4 regions of the Methyloglobulus sp. genome follow, and region 1 is predicted to be linked to each of the others. Evidence: riboswitches for the same ligand, from Rfam matches in the RefSeq annotation. Region 1 holds a riboswitch; each other region holds the start of a gene.

Region 1 (4,433 bases):
AAGTCTGCCCAGACATTACCTTGCGTAGCACTTTTATCGTCGGTTTTCCTGGCGAGACGGAACAGGAGTTTGAAGAACTCCTGGATTTTCTGGATGAAGCGCAACTGGATCGGGTTGGTTGTTTTGCTTACTCACCCGTAAAAGGAGCGGTTGCCAATGATTTGCCTGATTCGATCCCAGAAGAAATCAAGCAGGAGCGCTTAGCCCGTTTTATGGAACGCCAGTCTGAGATTAGTGCAGGACGCTTACAGCAACGCATAGGCAATATCGAAACCGTCCTGATTGATGAAGTGGTGGAAGAAGGCGCAGTTGCCAGAAGCCAGTCTGATGCGCCCGAAATCGACGGCCAAGTCTTCATCGATGGCGCAACCCATCTAAAAGTCGGCGAATTTGTTGACGTTGAGATAGAGGAAGCCGATGAACACGATCTGTGGGCGCATTTGGTTTAGTTCGTTTGATATTGCGAACAAAGCCAATACCTAATCATCAAGATATTTATTCCTCTCGTCAATCGTTCCTGCTTAAGCTATCAGTCGTAAATAGCGGGAGTAGGCGGTATTTCCAGCAGTTACACTTCTGGTTTTATTTCGAGGGGTGCAACAATATAGTGTGGCTGTTTTGCCCACCAGCCCTACCCATCTTAACCCCCACCCTAGCGGATCATTACGTCTGCTAGGTTAAGGTTAAACCCGCAAATCCCCTTACCAATTTACCGTTTGTTTTTTAATAAACCCCCTATAAAGTTTTTTCCTGCACGGTTTTATCTCAAAACTGAGAACCCGTTCACAACTTATCTCATCCCACTGAGAACCCGTTCACAGAAATTCTCCTTACAATTCTTATAATGGATACCAACTGGAGCGGCGGCAGAAATGCTGGCATCTTCATAGGGAAAGGTTGAATTGTGTAGTGGATACGCACAAACAAGGAAGCTAAAAACCAAACTCATGTAGGTGAGGGCGGAAAGTGACAGATCTCGGCACGGATAAAAAGATGGCTGCACTGCAAATCATTCTGACTTTCATTATTTAAAGGGTATTTAACATGAAAAAACAAATTTGTACGCTCGTACTTTGTTCAGCAGTTTTGGGTTTTGGTTCTGCCCAAGCCGCCTATGTTACTGTTGATGATGCAACAGGCAACGGCTCTATGGCGACTGCACTGAATTTGGATGCACAGTTTGATCAAAACTTTGATGCCAATATTGGCGACCCATTTACCAATATCTCCACCTCTTTTTTTCACGTGTCAGCCAATGCAACTACCGGTACAACTGGGCGTGATTGGTATTCGTTTACCACTAGCCAAGCTAATCAACAGGCTTTTTTTGATATTGACAATGGTATGACTGATCTGGATTCCTGGATTAGCTTGTATGATTCAGTGGGTACCTTGATTGGTGCCAGTGATGACGGTGGAGTCGCTGATCCAGGTTCTGTTCATGGTTATGACTCTTTTCTGAGTGTTGTACTTGCAAATCCTGGGTTATATTTTGTGTCAGTTGGACAGTTCCCTAACCAAGACCTTAGCCCAGGTCAAGATTACACCTTACATGTTTCGCTAGAGAATCATGTTAACCTATCTAACGTACCCGTTCCGGCCGCTGTTTGGCTGTTCGGCTCTGGTATTGCTGGCTTGATGGGTGCGCGGCGCAAGAAAATGCTGGTTGCACCAGCCATTGCCTAAGGAATAAAGCACACAATCTTACCTTCCTCAGTCGAGTTCGGCTGGGGAAGGTTTTGTAACTCAATAGCTGTTGTCGTTGGTAAAGCAAATAGCTTCGATTCTGTAATTAGCAGCTAGGCTATTGGCTTTACCTTAAAGATCAGTTGATGTATTTGTGAGTAGATTTAAGCTAAGTTTATCAATGCATTGTACGAATAGTGCTAATAACCTAGCTAACGAGAGCATTGTAGGGGTAGGCAGGTATTGTGCCTAGCTGAATACCCACCAATCACTTTGTTAGATCAACAATAAGGGCTTGCTCCTACGACAGCGCAGAAATATCAAATTTAATTGATTCAAAGGTTGTTGAGCTGTCGCCATAAAGCCTCTTTCTTCCCGACTTATCTCAATATTGTGAACCCGTTCACAATTTATCTCAGTCCACTGTGACCCAGTTCACAGAAAATTTCCCTACACCCCGTATAATTATTTGCAACTGGAAGGCGAAGCAGAAAAGCTCAAATTTCCAATAGGATAAGGTTTCATTGTGCAGGTTTTGCACAAACAGGGAGGAGATAAAAGCCATACTCATCGTGAGGTGAGGACGGAAAGCGACAGATCTTTTTCAGTGTGTACGAATACGAAGAAGAGGGCTGCACTGCTAATCATCCTAACTATATTATTTATAAGGGTTTTAAAATGAAAAATAAAATTAGTCTTATCGTATTATGTTCAGCACTGTTCGGATTAGGTTCTGCTCAGGCGGCTTATGTGTCTGTTAATAATGCGACAGGCAATAGCACTAGAGCGAGAGCATTGAATCTCGATTTAAATTTTGACAGCGTTTTGGATGCAAATATTGGCGATCCTTTAACCAATGTCTCAACAACATTCTTACACGCCTCGGTTAATGCAACTACCAGTAGCAATAACAATGGCTTGGATTGGTATTCATTCACCACCGCTCGGGCAAATGTACAGGCGTTTTTTGATATAGATAGAGGTATGCCTGACCTGGATTCTTGGATAAAACTGTATGATTCTAACGGTATTGAGCTTGTCAGTAATGATGATGGCGGTGTGCTTGACCCAGGCACTACAAATACTTGGGATTCTTTTATAAGCAGTGTACTTGCAAACCCAGGTTTATATTATGTGTCAGTAGGTCAATACTCTAATACTACTCGTCAGCAGGTAGGGCTTAGCAGAAATGACGATTACACCTTGCATGTTTCGCTTGCTCCAGCACCACCAGCAATTCCGGCTGCGGTTCCTGTTCCTGCTGCTGTCTGGTTGTTTGCTTCAGGTTTTGCGGGTTTGATGGGCTTTAGACGCAAGCAAATGCTCGCTGCTTCTGCTGCATAAAGGTTAGGTTAGTTAGTCCGGTATATCCCAGTCAAGTTCGGCTGGGATATGTTCGTTTAAGGGGTAGTATAAAATTTGACTGCTAAAACGCTACGCCCCATTCCAAAACCAGTAACCCAATAGTTTGACCTGAGGTTGTGGTATCAAAACCCAACACGCCGACATGAAGTTTTAAGCTATCGATCACCTAGATCCCTCTGCGACATCAACTTATCTCAATATTGAGAGCTCGGTCACACTTTATCTCACGCCACTGTGACCTCGTTCACAGAATATTTCCCTGCGATCCGTATAATTATTAGCAACTGGCGAGGAAAGCAAAGTGCTTGAGTTGCAGCGTGTTATTAACCTGGATCTACAATCACCCAACAAAAAGGTGTGAGATAGATTCTTAACGTAAGGAAATATGTATGAAACGTCAGATGAAAACGATTGTTTTATTGTCCGCTTTGCTTGGCTTGGGTAGCGTTCAAGCGGCCACAATCACATACGAAACCCGCAGCATTACTTCTGGGGTTAATAGTGCAGATTTTGAGGCATCTTGGTATGCTCAAACTTCCGAGATAACGTCAGTAAATATCACAGATTTCAGTTTAATTTGGGGAGGGAATAACACTTTCTCACATCTGATTATTGATTTTTCCAGTGATGCTAGCCAATTGTTATTCCAATTGGGTGTGGATGCCGGTTATGGCGGTGCTTTGTATTTGAATAGGGCATTAATAGCGAAAAAAACAAATAATCTTGGTAAATTAATGTTTTCTTATACCAATGCCATATCAGCAGGCAACTACATCCTTGAAACATTTTGGGCTGGGGATTGCTGTAATGGGGCTAACAGCGGGCAATTTAGTTTGGTTGGGAGTAATCAGCAAGGCTTGTCTTCGCCTGTACCTGTTCCCGCCGCTGTTTGGTTGTTCGGTTCAGGTATCGCTGGTTTAGTGGGCTTCAGCCGCAAGAAAATGTTAGTCGCTCCGATTGCACGTCATAATATCTAAAACCGTCACTTTGTTTATCCCAGTCGAGTTCGGCTGGGATAAGTGCTTCAAAAAAATCCTTCTTCCAAGTTATTCCAGAGCCAGCTAATTTTTCTGCACTCATCCTGACACTCTCAGTTTTTTCGACAAAAAACCATCAAGTTTTTCAGATTTGCTAGGCTTTTGCGGCATCTAGTCTGGCCTGATTTATGATCGTAGCAATCAGAATATTTAACTCCAGGATAATATCTGCTATATTCCCTACGCTACGGGTTAAACGAAGCCCGTGTTCTAATCGTCAGGTATTATAGAAACACCTCAGTGTGTACCTGGCTTCATAATTAAAATGAGGTGAGTTTCGGAGAATTCGCGTGGATAAACTAACAGCACTTTCTTTAAGCATTGGCGTTATCGCTGGTGTAGCAA
Region 2 (4,433 bases), on a different contig from region 1:
ACGCACTTTCGCGGATATTATTTAACCATGTCTAACCCTATCATTAAGGTCGAGAACCTCAGCAAAAAATACGTCATTAGTCATCAAACCAGTGGTCGAAACAGACATGGCACATTACGTGATGCTATTACTGATGGCTTTAAGTCAGTCGGCAAACGTTTTACAAAACAATCAAACACTGCTGACCCAGAACACGAAGATTTTTGGGCACTTAACGACGTGTCCTTTGAAATAAATCAAGGCGACCGAGTTGGCATCATAGGGCGTAACGGCGCAGGCAAATCGACCTTACTTAAAATCTTGAGCCGCATAACCGAACCAACCCGTGGCAGAATTACTATTGAAGGTCGTGTAGCCAGCCTGCTGGAAGTTGGCACCGGCTTTCATGCCGAACTTTCCGGTAGAGAAAATATCTTTCTCAACGGCGCAATCCTGGGTATGAGCAAAGTCGAAATCAAACGCAAGTTTGATGAAATTGTTGCTTTTTCAGAAGTGGAAAAATTCCTCTATACCCCCGTAAAACGCTACTCGTCGGGCATGTATGTAAGATTGGCATTTGCTGTAGCTGCACATTTAGAACCTGAGATTTTAATTGTGGATGAAGTGTTGGCAGTTGGTGATGCACAATTCCAAAAAAAATGCCTGGGTAAAATGGAAGATGTAAGCAAGGAAGGGCGTACCATTTTATTTGTCAGCCACAATATGGCGGTGGTGCAGGCATTGTGTGATCGAGGCATATTTCTCACACAAGGCAGTGTATCCAATAATGATTCTATTAGTAATACTGTGAATGCGTATTTAACATCGTTAGAACAAGCTAAAGATGATAATTTACTGCATCGAACTGACCGCCGTGGTGGTGGCAAAGTGCGTGTTTCACGAGTAACTTTACATAGAGCTAAAGAGGGCAGTGGCAATACAGAGAGTCTATTTCAAGTGGGAGACCCCGTAAAAATTAAAATTGATTTTGAAGGCGATTGTCTTGGTCTTGAATGCCGTTTCACTATTTATGAGCAACAAGGACAAGCAATTGCAACATTTAGCAGCGCAGATCGTAGTGAACTGGACAGCCCCTCCAAACAATCAAGCGGTTTTTTTGTTTGTGATTTGGAAGAGCTGCTGTTAATGCCGGGTCGATATAGAATTAATGTGGCGTTATCAGGTAATCATGCGTTACAGGATCATCTTGAAGGAGCGGCTTTTTTTGATGTAGAACAGGGTACTGTGCGAGGGCGTCCCGTGCTTCCCAATTCCTATGGCTACGTCCACTTTCCGCACCGCTGGTCAGAAATATAGAACGAAAACACGGATCTCGTACGCCATTTAGCGCATTCTTGGCTCTTCTTTTCGTTTTAATTTACCTTGTTTAGGAAAAGATAACGATGTTTCAACGACTTAAAGTGATTTTAAAGGACCTGTTTCAATCTGAAGTGCCAAGCTCACTATCGCGGTTGGATCATAAGGAAATTGAATTAATATCCCGTATTCGATCAAATAATTTAACCTATTTGACTGAAAAGAAACTCGCCAGCATTGCTGACACCTGCAAAGCAATTGTTCAAAGCGGTTTACCAGGCACTTTTATCGAAGCTGGATGCGCTCTAGGAGGGTCAGCGATAAATGACATCATCTTGATCAGAAATAATATCCACCCAAGCCAAGGTAGCAGCACTTGCTTGAAACGAAAATGCCGCCATTGCCAAACTTAAAACAACTAATAATTTTTTCATGATATATCTCTCCAAAAATAGATAACAAGTTCTAAAATATTGATTTGCAACTCAGCCATCTTTTATTGGTAAAGACCTGTAGCTTTCCGACCCTACTTCGCAGTAAGTGTAGCCCTGTGGAACGATGAATCGTTGTTCAACTTCACTCTAAGCTCCTTGAAATCCATCTTGTCCTTTTTTGTTCTGGTTAAGTTTTTTAATCTTGGGGATAGCATAAAGGTTTATAACTGTATTTCATATACGTACGATTACCTAGTCACACCAGTTTTTGGATTACAAACCTGTCCCAGAGCTAGTGGGCAAATAGCCACAAAAAAAGGGAGGCAAGCCTCCCTTTCTTAAAAACCGTTAGCGTTTAAGCTTAGGCTTTCTTGCGGCGTGAAAGTCCTGTCAAGCCCATCAAAGCAGAACCGAATAACCAGACTGCAGCAGGGATTGGGGTTTCAACACTTAATGCATAACTGGGTTGACCCAAAGGTGCTGTTCCGAACAAATGTAATGTATATTCACCTGCTCCCAAAACATCACGCCATATCGCTCCATTAACACCAATCGATGCCACAAGAGCATTGGTACTGTCAAGTAATTCCGCAGTCAACCATGATGCTAATCCAGGCAAAGACGAAACACCAACTTGAACTTGGCTAAAAGCAGACAACATAAAAGTCCAATTGTCATCAACTAAACTTCCTGGTAGCACTGGATTCCCAGCAGGATTCCTAGCACCATAAAGACTACCAGGATTTACCTGTATAGCTGTAGCACCTACAGGAGTTGAAACCCAATTCAATGTAGCAGCACTTGCTTGAAACGAGAACGCTGCCATTGCCAAACTTAAAACAACTAATAATTTTTTCATATAAGTCTCTCCAAAAAATAATAACAAGTTATAAAAAATAAAAATTTGCAACTCAGCCATCTTTAATTGTAAAGACCTGTAGCTTTCCGACCCCACCTCGCAGTGAGTGTAGCTATGCGGCATAGAGGGGGATCCACGATGCCACTTCCTTAAAGCTCCCTAAAAATATACTTGTCCTTTTTGTTGCTGGTTAAGTTCTTAACCTTGGGGATAGATTAAAGCTTTGTAAATGTGTTTCATATACGTACGATTACCTAGTCACCCCACTAAAACTCCTTAATGCTGCTTGTCCTTGCTCTTCCTTGGTTAAGTATTTAACTTGGATATAGGTTAAAGGTTTGCAGACCCATTGAATATACGTACGATTACCTAGTTACCCCAGTTTTTTACGGTGATATCCAAAACTAACATCCCGCTATTTTTCTCTAATCTTGAATTCCAAAATCACAGAATCTAACTACTTTTCATCTTTTTTAGTCTTGTACCTACCGCTAAACTCCTTAACTTTGGTTCTAGTTTATTAAATCCGTCTAATAAGAATATCCATATACTTCTCTAGCCCCATCCTAAAATCTAAGAACCCTGTTCCACTCCATTTATCAGGCAAATCCATTGTTTTCCTTAATCTTGCCTGTATCTTGTCAATAACAAGATATCCTTGAATCCTTAACTTATTTACTGCCTTGCATCCGTGCTGCCTTGCGGCTGGTTCTTTAGATTCGGGGCTACTATATCGCCTAGTCATTTGTAAAAATATCCGTATAAACACCTAGTCTCAGTGTGTTGGCTTTTTTCGCAACTCAAACAGCCCTAATACTTTTAGTCCTAGGTAGGTATTACAAGATAAAATATTGCTTTATCTACCTCTATAACCCAGCAAAACCATCCATGCTTGCCAGCCTGATCCGATTTTCCATACGCTATTACGGCGTTGTGATTGCCATTGCCACGTTAATATTGCTGGTTGGCGGTTACCGTTTTGCGACGGCGGGGCTGGATATTTTTCCTGAATTCTCGCCCAAGCAGGTCATTATCCAGACGGAATCGCCAGGGCTTTCTTCCGAGCAAGTTGAGCTGTTAGTGACCCAGCAGGTTGAACTGGCGGTCAGCGGAGTGATTGGACTGCAATCCGTGCGTTCGGAGTCGATTCAGGGTTTGTCGATCATTACCGCTACCTTCCCAGAAAACAGCGACATTTACCGCAATCGGCAGCTTATCAATGAACGGCTGGCGAATTTATCGACACACGTACCAAACGGTATTGCGCCCATCGTCTTGCCCTTATCCTCTTCTTCCTCCACGGTATTGACCTTGGGACTAAGCTCGGAACGCGTTGATCTGATGGCATTACGCAGCCTGGTTGATTGGACGATTGTCCCCCGCCTTCTCGCTGTTCCGGGCATTGCCGATGTCAATGTGTTTGGTGGCGACATCAAGCAACTGCAAATACAGGTCGATCCTGTGCAACTGCAACGCTTTGGCCTTTCCTTGGATGAAATTATCCAAGCGGCTACATTAGCGGCAAACATCCAAGGCAGCGGTTTTATCGAGAACCTTAACCAGCGTTTTACTGTACAGGTGACAGGATTACCGACCACGCCCGAACAATTTTCGAAAGTCATCGTCAAGCGCGATAAAGGTGCCAACATCACGCTAGGTGAAGTGGCGACCATCATCTATGCGCCTAAACCAGCGATTGGTGCGGCACAGATCATGGACAAGCCGGGCATTGTCATCATGGTGATCGCCCAGTATGGGGCCAATACCTTATCGGTTTCCAAATCGCTGGAAAACGTGTTAGAGGAGATTACCCCTACCCTTAGCAAGCAAGCCATCAACTTTTA
Region 3 (4,433 bases), on a different contig from region 1:
GGGTTTTATTACCTTATTCGGCATCACTGTACGTAACAGCATCATGCTATTGTCGCACTGCCAGTATTTGGTCGATCACGAAGGCAAAACCTGGCATCTTGAAACCATCACCTTGGCCGCGCAAGAACGCTTGCCGTCCATTTTAATGACCGCCCTGGTCACCGCCTTAGCCATGTTCCCGATTGCCTTCAGCAGTGACAATCCGGGCTCAGAAATCATGGGGCCAATGGCGGCAATTATCATCGGTGGCTTATTTTCTTCTACCTTGCTGAATTTGTTGCTGTTGCCGTGTATGCTGCTGCACTATGGAAAACGCTGAATTTTCACATTAAGATTTACATCGAACCAAACTTATCTATACCCATCCCAATAAGCACTCATCGTTACCTTCTCCAAAGGGAGAGTAATCCAAAATCCCGTTCGCCCTTCACTCTTACTTTCCAGCTAACAACATAAATTTCTGCCATATAGGTATTCGTACTTAGGTATTCGTACTTAGGTATTCGTACGAATATTTTTTAATTTTCTAACTCCGTAAAATTTACCCATGCTTAATGAAAAAGCTTACGCGGAAATTAAATGCGATCAACATCGCACTTAAAGATCCAGCATCGTAAGCAGACCTCAAAGAGTAAATGACATAGCCGCAATTTAATGCCAAGAAGGCAGTTTTTTGAGGCTGATATTTGGCTTAGGTAGATTTTATGCCTATTCATTCAACTCGGAGTTAAAAATGAAACACCTATTATTTATTGCAATATTGTTAAGTTCTTTTGGGGTTAATGCGGCAAATTTTTCGTTTACTGGCAATTTAGATCATGATGACGATTTTAGAACATTTAGTTTTACTGTTGATTCAACCAGTGATGTAACTATTCGTACATCATCATATGCAGCCGGTGGGTTTGATCCTTTACTTGTGCTTTTCGATAGTACTGGAACTTGGATAAGCATGAACGATGATATCAGTACTGATGATGGACTGTATGACTCGCTGATAACCTGGAATCTTGATGCCGGCAATTACATTGTCGCTTTAGCACAATTTGGTACTGATTTAACCCAAAGCCCAACCCTAAAGGAAATTGTGTGGTCTACCTTTTATGAAGGTTTTGATGATCTCACCAGCTTTTATGCATTAGACATCAACAATGTATCGTCTGCATCTATATTAAACAATAATGTCTCATCCGTCCCCGTCCCAGCCGCCGTATGGTTATTTGGTTCTGCTTTAATGGGGTTACTGGGCATGAGAAAAAAATCTCATACAGCAACTGTTTAGTCCCTTCGGTTACATAGCTTTATCGTACAGATCCAGTCATATTTACCGATATAACTGGATACCTTACTGATAAAGCCTGCAAACCGTTAGATTTAGAACTCAGCCATTACACACTCACATTTGTATCATTTAATGGTATTTATTTTTTGGAGAACGCCATGAAAATACGATTATTTTTAATCACTACACTGCTACTGGCTTGTTTTACCACAGCAACGTTTGCGTCAAACTTTAAGCATCAGGCTTTTGGTCAAAATCATAACTCTGGACACAACCAAAGTTGGAGTCAGCCAGTATCGACTCAGTTTGGACAGCACCATAACCCTGTCGACCATGAGGTTAAATATACTAACTATGATGTCAAAAACCTCAGCGAAATTAAAGATCGCTACGATACCATTCCTAAATTGTGCAAAAAGAAGGATGGTGGTGAGGATGAAGAAAACGACGACGATGAAGAGGAAGAGGAAAACGACGAAGTCAGTAATGTTCCTGTCCCTGCTGCGCTTTGGTTATTTGGCTCCGGTTTGCTCGGATTACTTGGCGTTAAGCGTAAATCTTAATAAGCTGATTTTAATAATGAGCTAATGATCTCTATTACCTTACGGAAACCGGTATACCCCCTCCCCTAACGATATAACTAGGGCGAGGGGCTTCATATAACAACTTTAATGTAATGAATGTTATCTATTAGGGTTGCCAAGAACTGTACAAAAAACCTAGTTTTAAAAAACAGCTTGATATAGGTATTCGTACGTATTTTCTTACATTTTAAATTCATTAAAATAGAGCCATCAATAATTAATAAAGCTTTTAAGAAGACTTTACGCACTAAAACAATGCCGTTGTGCGCCACAATGATTATTGATGTAACAAAGCCACACTTGTTGAAAAACAAGGTCGGAAAACTTCAGGTCTTAGGGATGATTATCGAAGATAGCTGGGTTGCATAGTGTTTTTAACTGATGTTTTAAGGAGTTTTTATGAAAAGGCAATACTATTTCCTCGCAACTATTATACTGGGGCTTTTTTCTTCAGTAAGTTCAGCAGCAACACAAAGTTTTTGGGCAACAACCAGCCAAAGTGATACCGCTTGGGCACCAAAATTTTTAAATGAAGGTGGTTCAAAAACATTTAATATCAATTACAGCAGCTTATACAATTTGGGAAATAATCTGACAATTAATTCTGCTAAATTGTGGCTTTTGGCTGTGGATGATTATTATGGAAATCATTGCTCAGAACAGGGGGGAACAAGCTCTCATTGTAACGATGATACCAATAGACGTACGCAACAAGATCCCCTAGAACAAGCAAAAATCGTTAACATTGAAGGTATACCAGGCATCTACGGCAGCCCAATTGAAATTAATGAGTTCAAATGGTATGACCTAAACATTAACGTAGCAAACTACTTATCAATTGTTGATGGTCAATTTAGTGCTACTGTTAAAGCTGCTTGTGGCGATTTTTGGTACAAAAATGCGAAACTTGTAGTTGATTATGATCTTAAGCCTGTGCCAGTTCCTGCAGCAATCTGGTTATTTGGTTCAGCTTTGATGGGTTTAACAGGTATGAAACGTAAGTCTATTCGGCGTAACGTAGCAGCATAAACTTTTCAAATTATTCAAGCAGAATTACTTTTATTCGTTTGCTAAAACACACCCAGCTTGGTTATTATGACCAAGCTGGGTTTTTTTATGTGAACAGCCTTAACAATTAGTTAACCGTAAAACTCTCACCGCAACCACACTCACCCGTGACATTCGGGTTATTAAACTGAAACGCTTCATTAATGCCTTCCCTGCGATAATCGAGTTGTATGCCGTCAATAAACGGCAGGTCATTTTGTTGCACGATGACCTTCACCCCGAAATCTTCAAAAACTGCGTCATCGTCCGCTACGGCATCAGAATAATCCAAGATATAGGCATAACCGGAACAACCGGATTTTCTGACACCCAGTTTTAAACCCACACCCTTGCCGCGTTTTTCCAACTGTCTTGTAATCTGACGAGCCGCGCTTTCTGTTAATGATACTGCCATAAACCACCTCTAGCCTGGGATTACCAGGGCTTGTAATAAATTAGTAAATTCGATAATTTCCGCTTCCGTATTCGTTTTTCCTAAACTGATACGGATTGCACTTTTAGCAAGTTCTGATGCTACGCCCATTGCTGCCAACACTGGACTTGGCTTACCGCCACCACTGGCACAGGCGGAACCGCTGGATACCGCTATGCCTTTCTGGTCGAGCTTCATGAGCAACATTTCACCATCCATTCCCTCAATTCCAAATTGCACAGTATTCGGCAATCTTTGTGCTTCTTTTGCAAAAATGGAAATGCCAGGAATAGCCGTTAAGCGATCTTCCAATAGATTTCTTAGCTTTAGCAAATGTGCCGCACGTTGGGCAAGTTCTGCACCCGCAAGTTCCGCCGCTTTACCAAAGCCTATTATGGCGGGACTATTTTCCGTCCCTGCCCTAAATCCTTGCTCTTGTCCACCGCCCAAAAACAGTGCTTTTAAGCTAACTTCTTTGTCAAAAATTAATGCGCCACAACCTTTAGGCCCATAAATTTTATGGCTGGATATGGTCATCATGTTCACACCCAACTCATTATAGAGTACCGTAATTTTACCCAAAGCTTGCACGGCATCAGTGTGAACGAGAATGCCCTTATCTCTTAGCTGTTGTGCATAACGGGCAATATCCTGAATAACGCCTGTCTCGTTATTTGCTAGCATAATGGAAACCAGATAAGGATGGTATTGTAGGGTTTCATCAATCGCATCTTGGCTAACAAGCCCATTACGATCAACGCCAATTAACTTCAATTCGTGACCTAACCTAGCCAGATTGTCGGCTGGTTCGCTAATGGAAGTGTGTTCAATAGCAGAAATTGCTAATTTGGCTTGAGGTTTTATAGCTGTCAAAGCAAGATTGTTAGCTTCCGTACCACCACTGGTAAAGATAAGCTGCGTGGGCTGCGCCCCAACTAACGCGGCTATTTGCTCCCTGGCTGAATCAATCGCGCTCCTAACCAGCCTTCCGTGCCGATATAAACTGGAAGGATTACCATAAAACGTCGTCAAGAACGGCAGCATGGCTTCAAGCACCCGATCATCAATTGGGGTGGTGGCATTATGA
Region 4 (4,433 bases), on a different contig from region 1:
GCCCGCACAACCTAGCTCCATTGCGATAGCCGCATCGGATGCCGTACCAACGCCAGCATCAACTAATATTGGAACATTAGCATTTTCCACGATGGTCAGGATGTTGTAGGGATTACGGATGCCTAAGCCGGAGCCAATCGGTGCTGCCAGCGGCATTACTGCAACACAGCCGATGTCTTCCAGCCGTTTGGCGGCAATGGGGTCGTCGTTGGTGTACACCATGACATCGAAGCCTTCTTTGACCAGCAATTCGGCGGCAACAAAGGTTTGCGCGACATCGGGGAACAGGGTCTTCTGGTCGGCCAACACTTCCAACTTGACTAGCTTGTGTCCGCCGAGCAGTTCCCGCGCCAAGCGGCAAGTCCTTACCGCATCTTCAGCAGTATAACAACCGGCAGTGTTGGGTAAAATGGTGTATTTATCCGGTGGAATAACATCCAGCAAATTAGGCTCGCCAGGATTTTGCCCGATATTGCTGCGGCGTATCGCAACGGTGACAATTTCTGCGCCACTGGCTGCTATAGCTAACCGCGTTTCTTCCATATCTTTGTATTTGCCCGTGCCAACCAATAAGCGTGAACGGTAAGCAATACCTGCAATGGTAAACGTGTCGTCTTGCCCACCACCAATCGCATGGACAATTTCGAGATGATCGCCATTGTGAAGCAACTGGTTTTGGTACTGATCGAAAGGCAAGATTTCTTTATTCAATTCAACAGCAATCCGTTTGCCAGCCAACCCCATGTTTTCGATAATATCGGCTACTTTCTTATCGCCAGAAAGCTCGTGGCTTTCACCATTGACATAAACGATCATAATTTTGAATTCCGGCGTTTTTGCACAGCTTTAGCCAAGTTTTTTAGGAGTGGCACGGTGTCATCCCAGCTCAAGCAGGCATCGGTAATGCTTTGTCCATAGGTTAAGGGTTGGTCGTCAATCACCTCTTGCCGACCTGCTTTAAGGTGGCTTTCTATCATCGTACCCATAATCCTGCGATCCCCACCGGCTATTTGCCCAGCGACATCTTCGCCGACGATAAGTTGTCTATGACATTGCTTTAAACTGTTAGCATGGCTGAAGTCGATCATAATATTTGATTTTAGATCGGCTTTTATTAGCCCTTTTGCCACTTGCTCAACACTGACTGCATCATAATTGGGCTGACCATTGCCGCCTCTTAAAATGATATGTACATCGTCATTACCCGTTGTGGAAAAAATCGCCGAATGTCCCGCCTTGGTCATCGACAAGAAATGATGCGGACTCATCGCTGCACCTATTGCATCAATAGCGATTTTTATGGTGCCGTCGGTGGAATTTTTAAAACCGATTGGGCAAGATACGCCCGAAGCCAGTTCTCGGTGTCCTTGGCTTTCTGTGGTTCTAGCACCAATCGCGCCCCAGGCAATCAAGTCAGAAATGTACTGCGGCGTGATTAAATCCAGGTATTCCGTCGCGGCCGGCATACCCATATTATTCAAATCCAGCAATAACTGTCTGGCAACGCGCAAGCCTTTATTGATATTGAAGCTGGAATTTATATCGGGATCGTTTATCAGTCCTTTCCAACCCACCGTGGTGCGTGGCTTCTCAAAATAAACCCGCATGACAATCAACAGATCTTTTTTTAATTCATCTTTAACTGCTTTTAGCAGACTGCCATATTCTTTTGCGGCTTGGGTGTCGTGAATTGAACACGGCCCTACCACAACCAGCAAGCGGTCATCTCTGCCATTTAGAATGTTATGTATATCATGCCTTGCTTTAAGCGTTGTTAGCGCGGCAATGTCACTGAGCGGCATTTCATCATGAACCTGGACAGGCGCAATGACTTCTTTGGTCTCACAAATTCTCAGGTCGTCAGTTTTATAGGATGTTTGCATGTGGTGTTATTAACCAGTTTTGTCTGTTGGTACTTCGTAGGTGCTATTTTAACTGTTTTTATTGGGTGTTGTCAGTGCTTACTGTATGTTCGATATGGTTGATGTAATTCGAAACCGTTTGCTAATGGGGAACTAACAGCATTTTCTATGCCAAACATAGTAGGTAATTGTACGTATATATTTGTTTTGAATACTTTGGTATTTTCCCCCAATGTAAAAATCCGTTGGAAGTAAAAAATTATTTTTGATGGGATTTTACATAAAAGGCAATTGACTTTGTGCACAAAGCAATGCTGCCATGCTACACCTGTTGCGAAATAGGGTCGGAAAGCTACAGATCTTTGAAATAATCCAAGATGGCTGAGTTGCAAAATACTTTTTTTAGATTATTAAATATTATACTTGGAGAAATAAAATGAAAAAAATCTTACCCTTGTTATTCTTTGCAACTGTGGTTCTCTCAGTTTCAAATCATGCTCAAGCGGCGGTATTCACCATTGGAGACGATGATGGTTACGGTATCGGTATTGCCAATAACGCCACACACCCTTTCAATGGCTTTAGCGCAAACTATGATGGTCGTAGTGCAGCCGAAATGGCTGCAACCAACGGTGCACAATTCACTGACACTTATAGCACTACTCATCCAGGTTTTGGGCCCCAAGCTGGAACTGTAGCTACCTTCAACTTTTCGGGCTTAGGTAGTGGCTGGACAGCAGGACATCTGGAGTTCGATATGGCTGATTTCCAAGCCTCAACCTTTGGCGCGGTCGCTGTGGATTTCAATGGCATTGTGCAGAACTGGGCGTTCAATGACGGATTTCCTAATACGGCTTTACGTACATTTAATCTTGAACAAGCAGTTCTTGATTCGATCAACAGCACGGGTGCGCTTATTGTGAATATTAACCGCAACCTAAGTAACGATTTCTATGGCTTTGACTATGCTAGGCTGTCTGATATTAATGTTGGTACCGTGGTGCCTGTTCCTGCTGCCCTTTGGCTATTCGGATCAGCTATAGCTGGACTGAGTTCATTTGCTCGTCGCAAGCAAGCTGCATCAGCATAAAGATATAAACGCAAATATAGGGGCGTTAACACTTTCCGATAAAAGTGATAGCGCTCCTTCTCAATTTAAGTTTTCTCAGGAATATTTGGATTGCCCAAGTTTTCCAAGCTGACTTTTAAGGCAGCCAAAAAAGCCTGATTTTCTTCGGGCTTGCCGATGGTGACACGTAAGCAGTCTGCCAATAATCCGCCTTGATGACTCATATTTTTGATTAAAACGCCCTGTTGTTTAATGGCTGTGAAAATGTCAGTTGCCATATCTTTAGGTGTCTTGAACAGGATAAAATTTGCGGCACTGGGATAAACGGTAATGCCATCCAGGTTGCTGAGTTGGTCGTAGACATGTGTACGTTCTGTGCAAATTTTTTGGGTTTGCTCGTCAAACAGCGCATGATGAGTCAGTGCAAAGTGGGCGGTAGCTTGAGTGAGAATATTAATGTTGTAGGGAAGTCGGATTTTATTGAGTTGTTCAATAACACTTGACGCACCGACGAGGTAGCCCAGACGTAATCCTGCCAAGCCCAGTTTGGAAACGGTTCGCATCACCAACAGGTTTTCGTGCTGTGTCAGTTCATTGATAAAACTGGCATCGGCGAAAGGCGCGTAGGCTTCGTCCACAATGACCAAACCATTTGCAGCGGCAATGATTTTATTTATAGCTTCAGCACTAAACAGATTGCCAGTAGGATTATTGGGATAGGCCAAAAATATAAGGCTGGGTTGATGTGCCACAATCGCAGCCAGCATGGACGGCAAATCTAGCTCGAAGCTATCGGGCAGTAAAGGCGTATTGATAAAACTCAAGCCTAGCGAATGGCTGATTTGCTGGTACATCACGAAGCTGGGTTGTGCAGACAACACACTGGCATTAGGTGGCAAGGCCATCAGCAGAATCTGGATAAGCTCATCAGAACCATTGCCCAACAACACATCAAGCACTGACGGAATGTTATTTTGTTCCCTAATCGTTTGCGTGAGTTGCTTTGCCTCTGGATCTGGATAACGGTTTAGTTCGCAGGTTTTCAATGTTTCCAGCCATCTTTGAGTAAGGTCATCCGGCCAGCTATAAGGGTTTTCCATCGCATCCAGCTTAATCAAACCGCTCGCATCTGCAACCTTATAAGCGGACATTGCCAAGACTTCGTTGCGAAAAATGGCGGCAGTTTTGTTATTCAAAAGCATTATTCTTGGATGTGTCGCAAAAGTTGAAAGAAGTTTTTCGATGGTCTAACTGTAGATTTATCTCATAATTTTATCATAGCTCTTTACTGTGAAGTGGTGGTTAAACTTAAAACATCAATAACCCAATAGAACCCAACCGATCCACGACCATTGGGTCGTCTACCTCGGCTTTAGTGAATTGGATAATGAAATTCAATACCGCGTTTGGGTGCCATTAAGGGTTGCCAACAATACCGTGTAAGTAAATCAACCCTACGTTCTGTTTATCAATTTTTGCTGATGCGTTTTTTATTGTGTTTT

What was found. Region 1 has a riboswitch for cyclic di-GMP ahead of AC1YY3_RS01215 (DVUA0089 family protein). Riboswitches for the same ligand answer to the same signal wherever they lie in the genome.
Region 2: linked by a shared signal. The riboswitch ahead of AC1YY3_RS01955 (hypothetical protein) and the one ahead of AC1YY3_RS01215 (DVUA0089 family protein) in region 1 are both predicted to bind cyclic di-GMP.
Region 3: linked by a shared signal. The riboswitch ahead of AC1YY3_RS01975 (VPLPA-CTERM sorting domain-containing protein) and the one ahead of AC1YY3_RS01215 (DVUA0089 family protein) in region 1 are both predicted to bind cyclic di-GMP.
Region 4: linked by a shared signal. The riboswitch ahead of AC1YY3_RS00770 (VPLPA-CTERM sorting domain-containing protein) and the one ahead of AC1YY3_RS01215 (DVUA0089 family protein) in region 1 are both predicted to bind cyclic di-GMP.

What each region holds. Positions count from the first base shown of each region.
Region 1 is NZ_CBAROL010000002.1:19,002-23,434, reverse strand. It holds gene rimO (30S ribosomal protein S12 methylthiotransferase RimO) at 1-449, shown strand, start outside; gene AC1YY3_RS01220 (DVUA0089 family protein) at 1,045-1,686, shown strand; cyclic di-GMP riboswitch class I at 2,237-2,331, shown strand; gene AC1YY3_RS01215 (DVUA0089 family protein) at 2,296-3,030, shown strand; gene AC1YY3_RS01210 (CCXG family PEP-CTERM protein) at 3,441-4,028, shown strand; gene AC1YY3_RS01205 (DUF1097 domain-containing protein) at 4,379-4,433, shown strand, end outside.
Region 2 is NZ_CBAROL010000003.1:6,111-10,543, forward strand. It holds gene AC1YY3_RS01945 (ABC transporter permease) at 1-25, shown strand, start outside; gene AC1YY3_RS01950 (ABC transporter ATP-binding protein) at 28-1,296, shown strand; cyclic di-GMP riboswitch class I at 1,773-1,853, opposite strand; gene AC1YY3_RS01955 (hypothetical protein) at 2,092-2,649, opposite strand; cyclic di-GMP riboswitch class I at 2,633-2,712, opposite strand; gene AC1YY3_RS01960 (efflux RND transporter permease subunit) at 3,478-4,433, shown strand, end outside.
Region 3 is NZ_CBAROL010000003.1:12,341-16,773, forward strand. It holds gene AC1YY3_RS01960 (efflux RND transporter permease subunit) at 1-319, shown strand, start outside; gene AC1YY3_RS01965 (DVUA0089 family protein) at 734-1,282, shown strand; gene AC1YY3_RS01970 (PEP-CTERM sorting domain-containing protein) at 1,441-1,845, shown strand; cyclic di-GMP riboswitch class I at 2,150-2,235, shown strand; gene AC1YY3_RS01975 (VPLPA-CTERM sorting domain-containing protein) at 2,266-2,895, shown strand; gene AC1YY3_RS01980 (HesB/IscA family protein) at 3,002-3,328, opposite strand; gene AC1YY3_RS01985 (cysteine desulfurase family protein) at 3,338-4,433, opposite strand, start outside.
Region 4 is NZ_CBAROL010000001.1:152,209-156,641, reverse strand. It holds gene thiS (sulfur carrier protein ThiS) at 1-816, opposite strand, end outside; gene AC1YY3_RS00775 (3-deoxy-7-phosphoheptulonate synthase) at 813-1,883, opposite strand; cyclic di-GMP riboswitch class I at 2,174-2,256, shown strand; gene AC1YY3_RS00770 (VPLPA-CTERM sorting domain-containing protein) at 2,299-2,952, shown strand; gene hisC (histidinol-phosphate transaminase) at 3,018-4,133, opposite strand.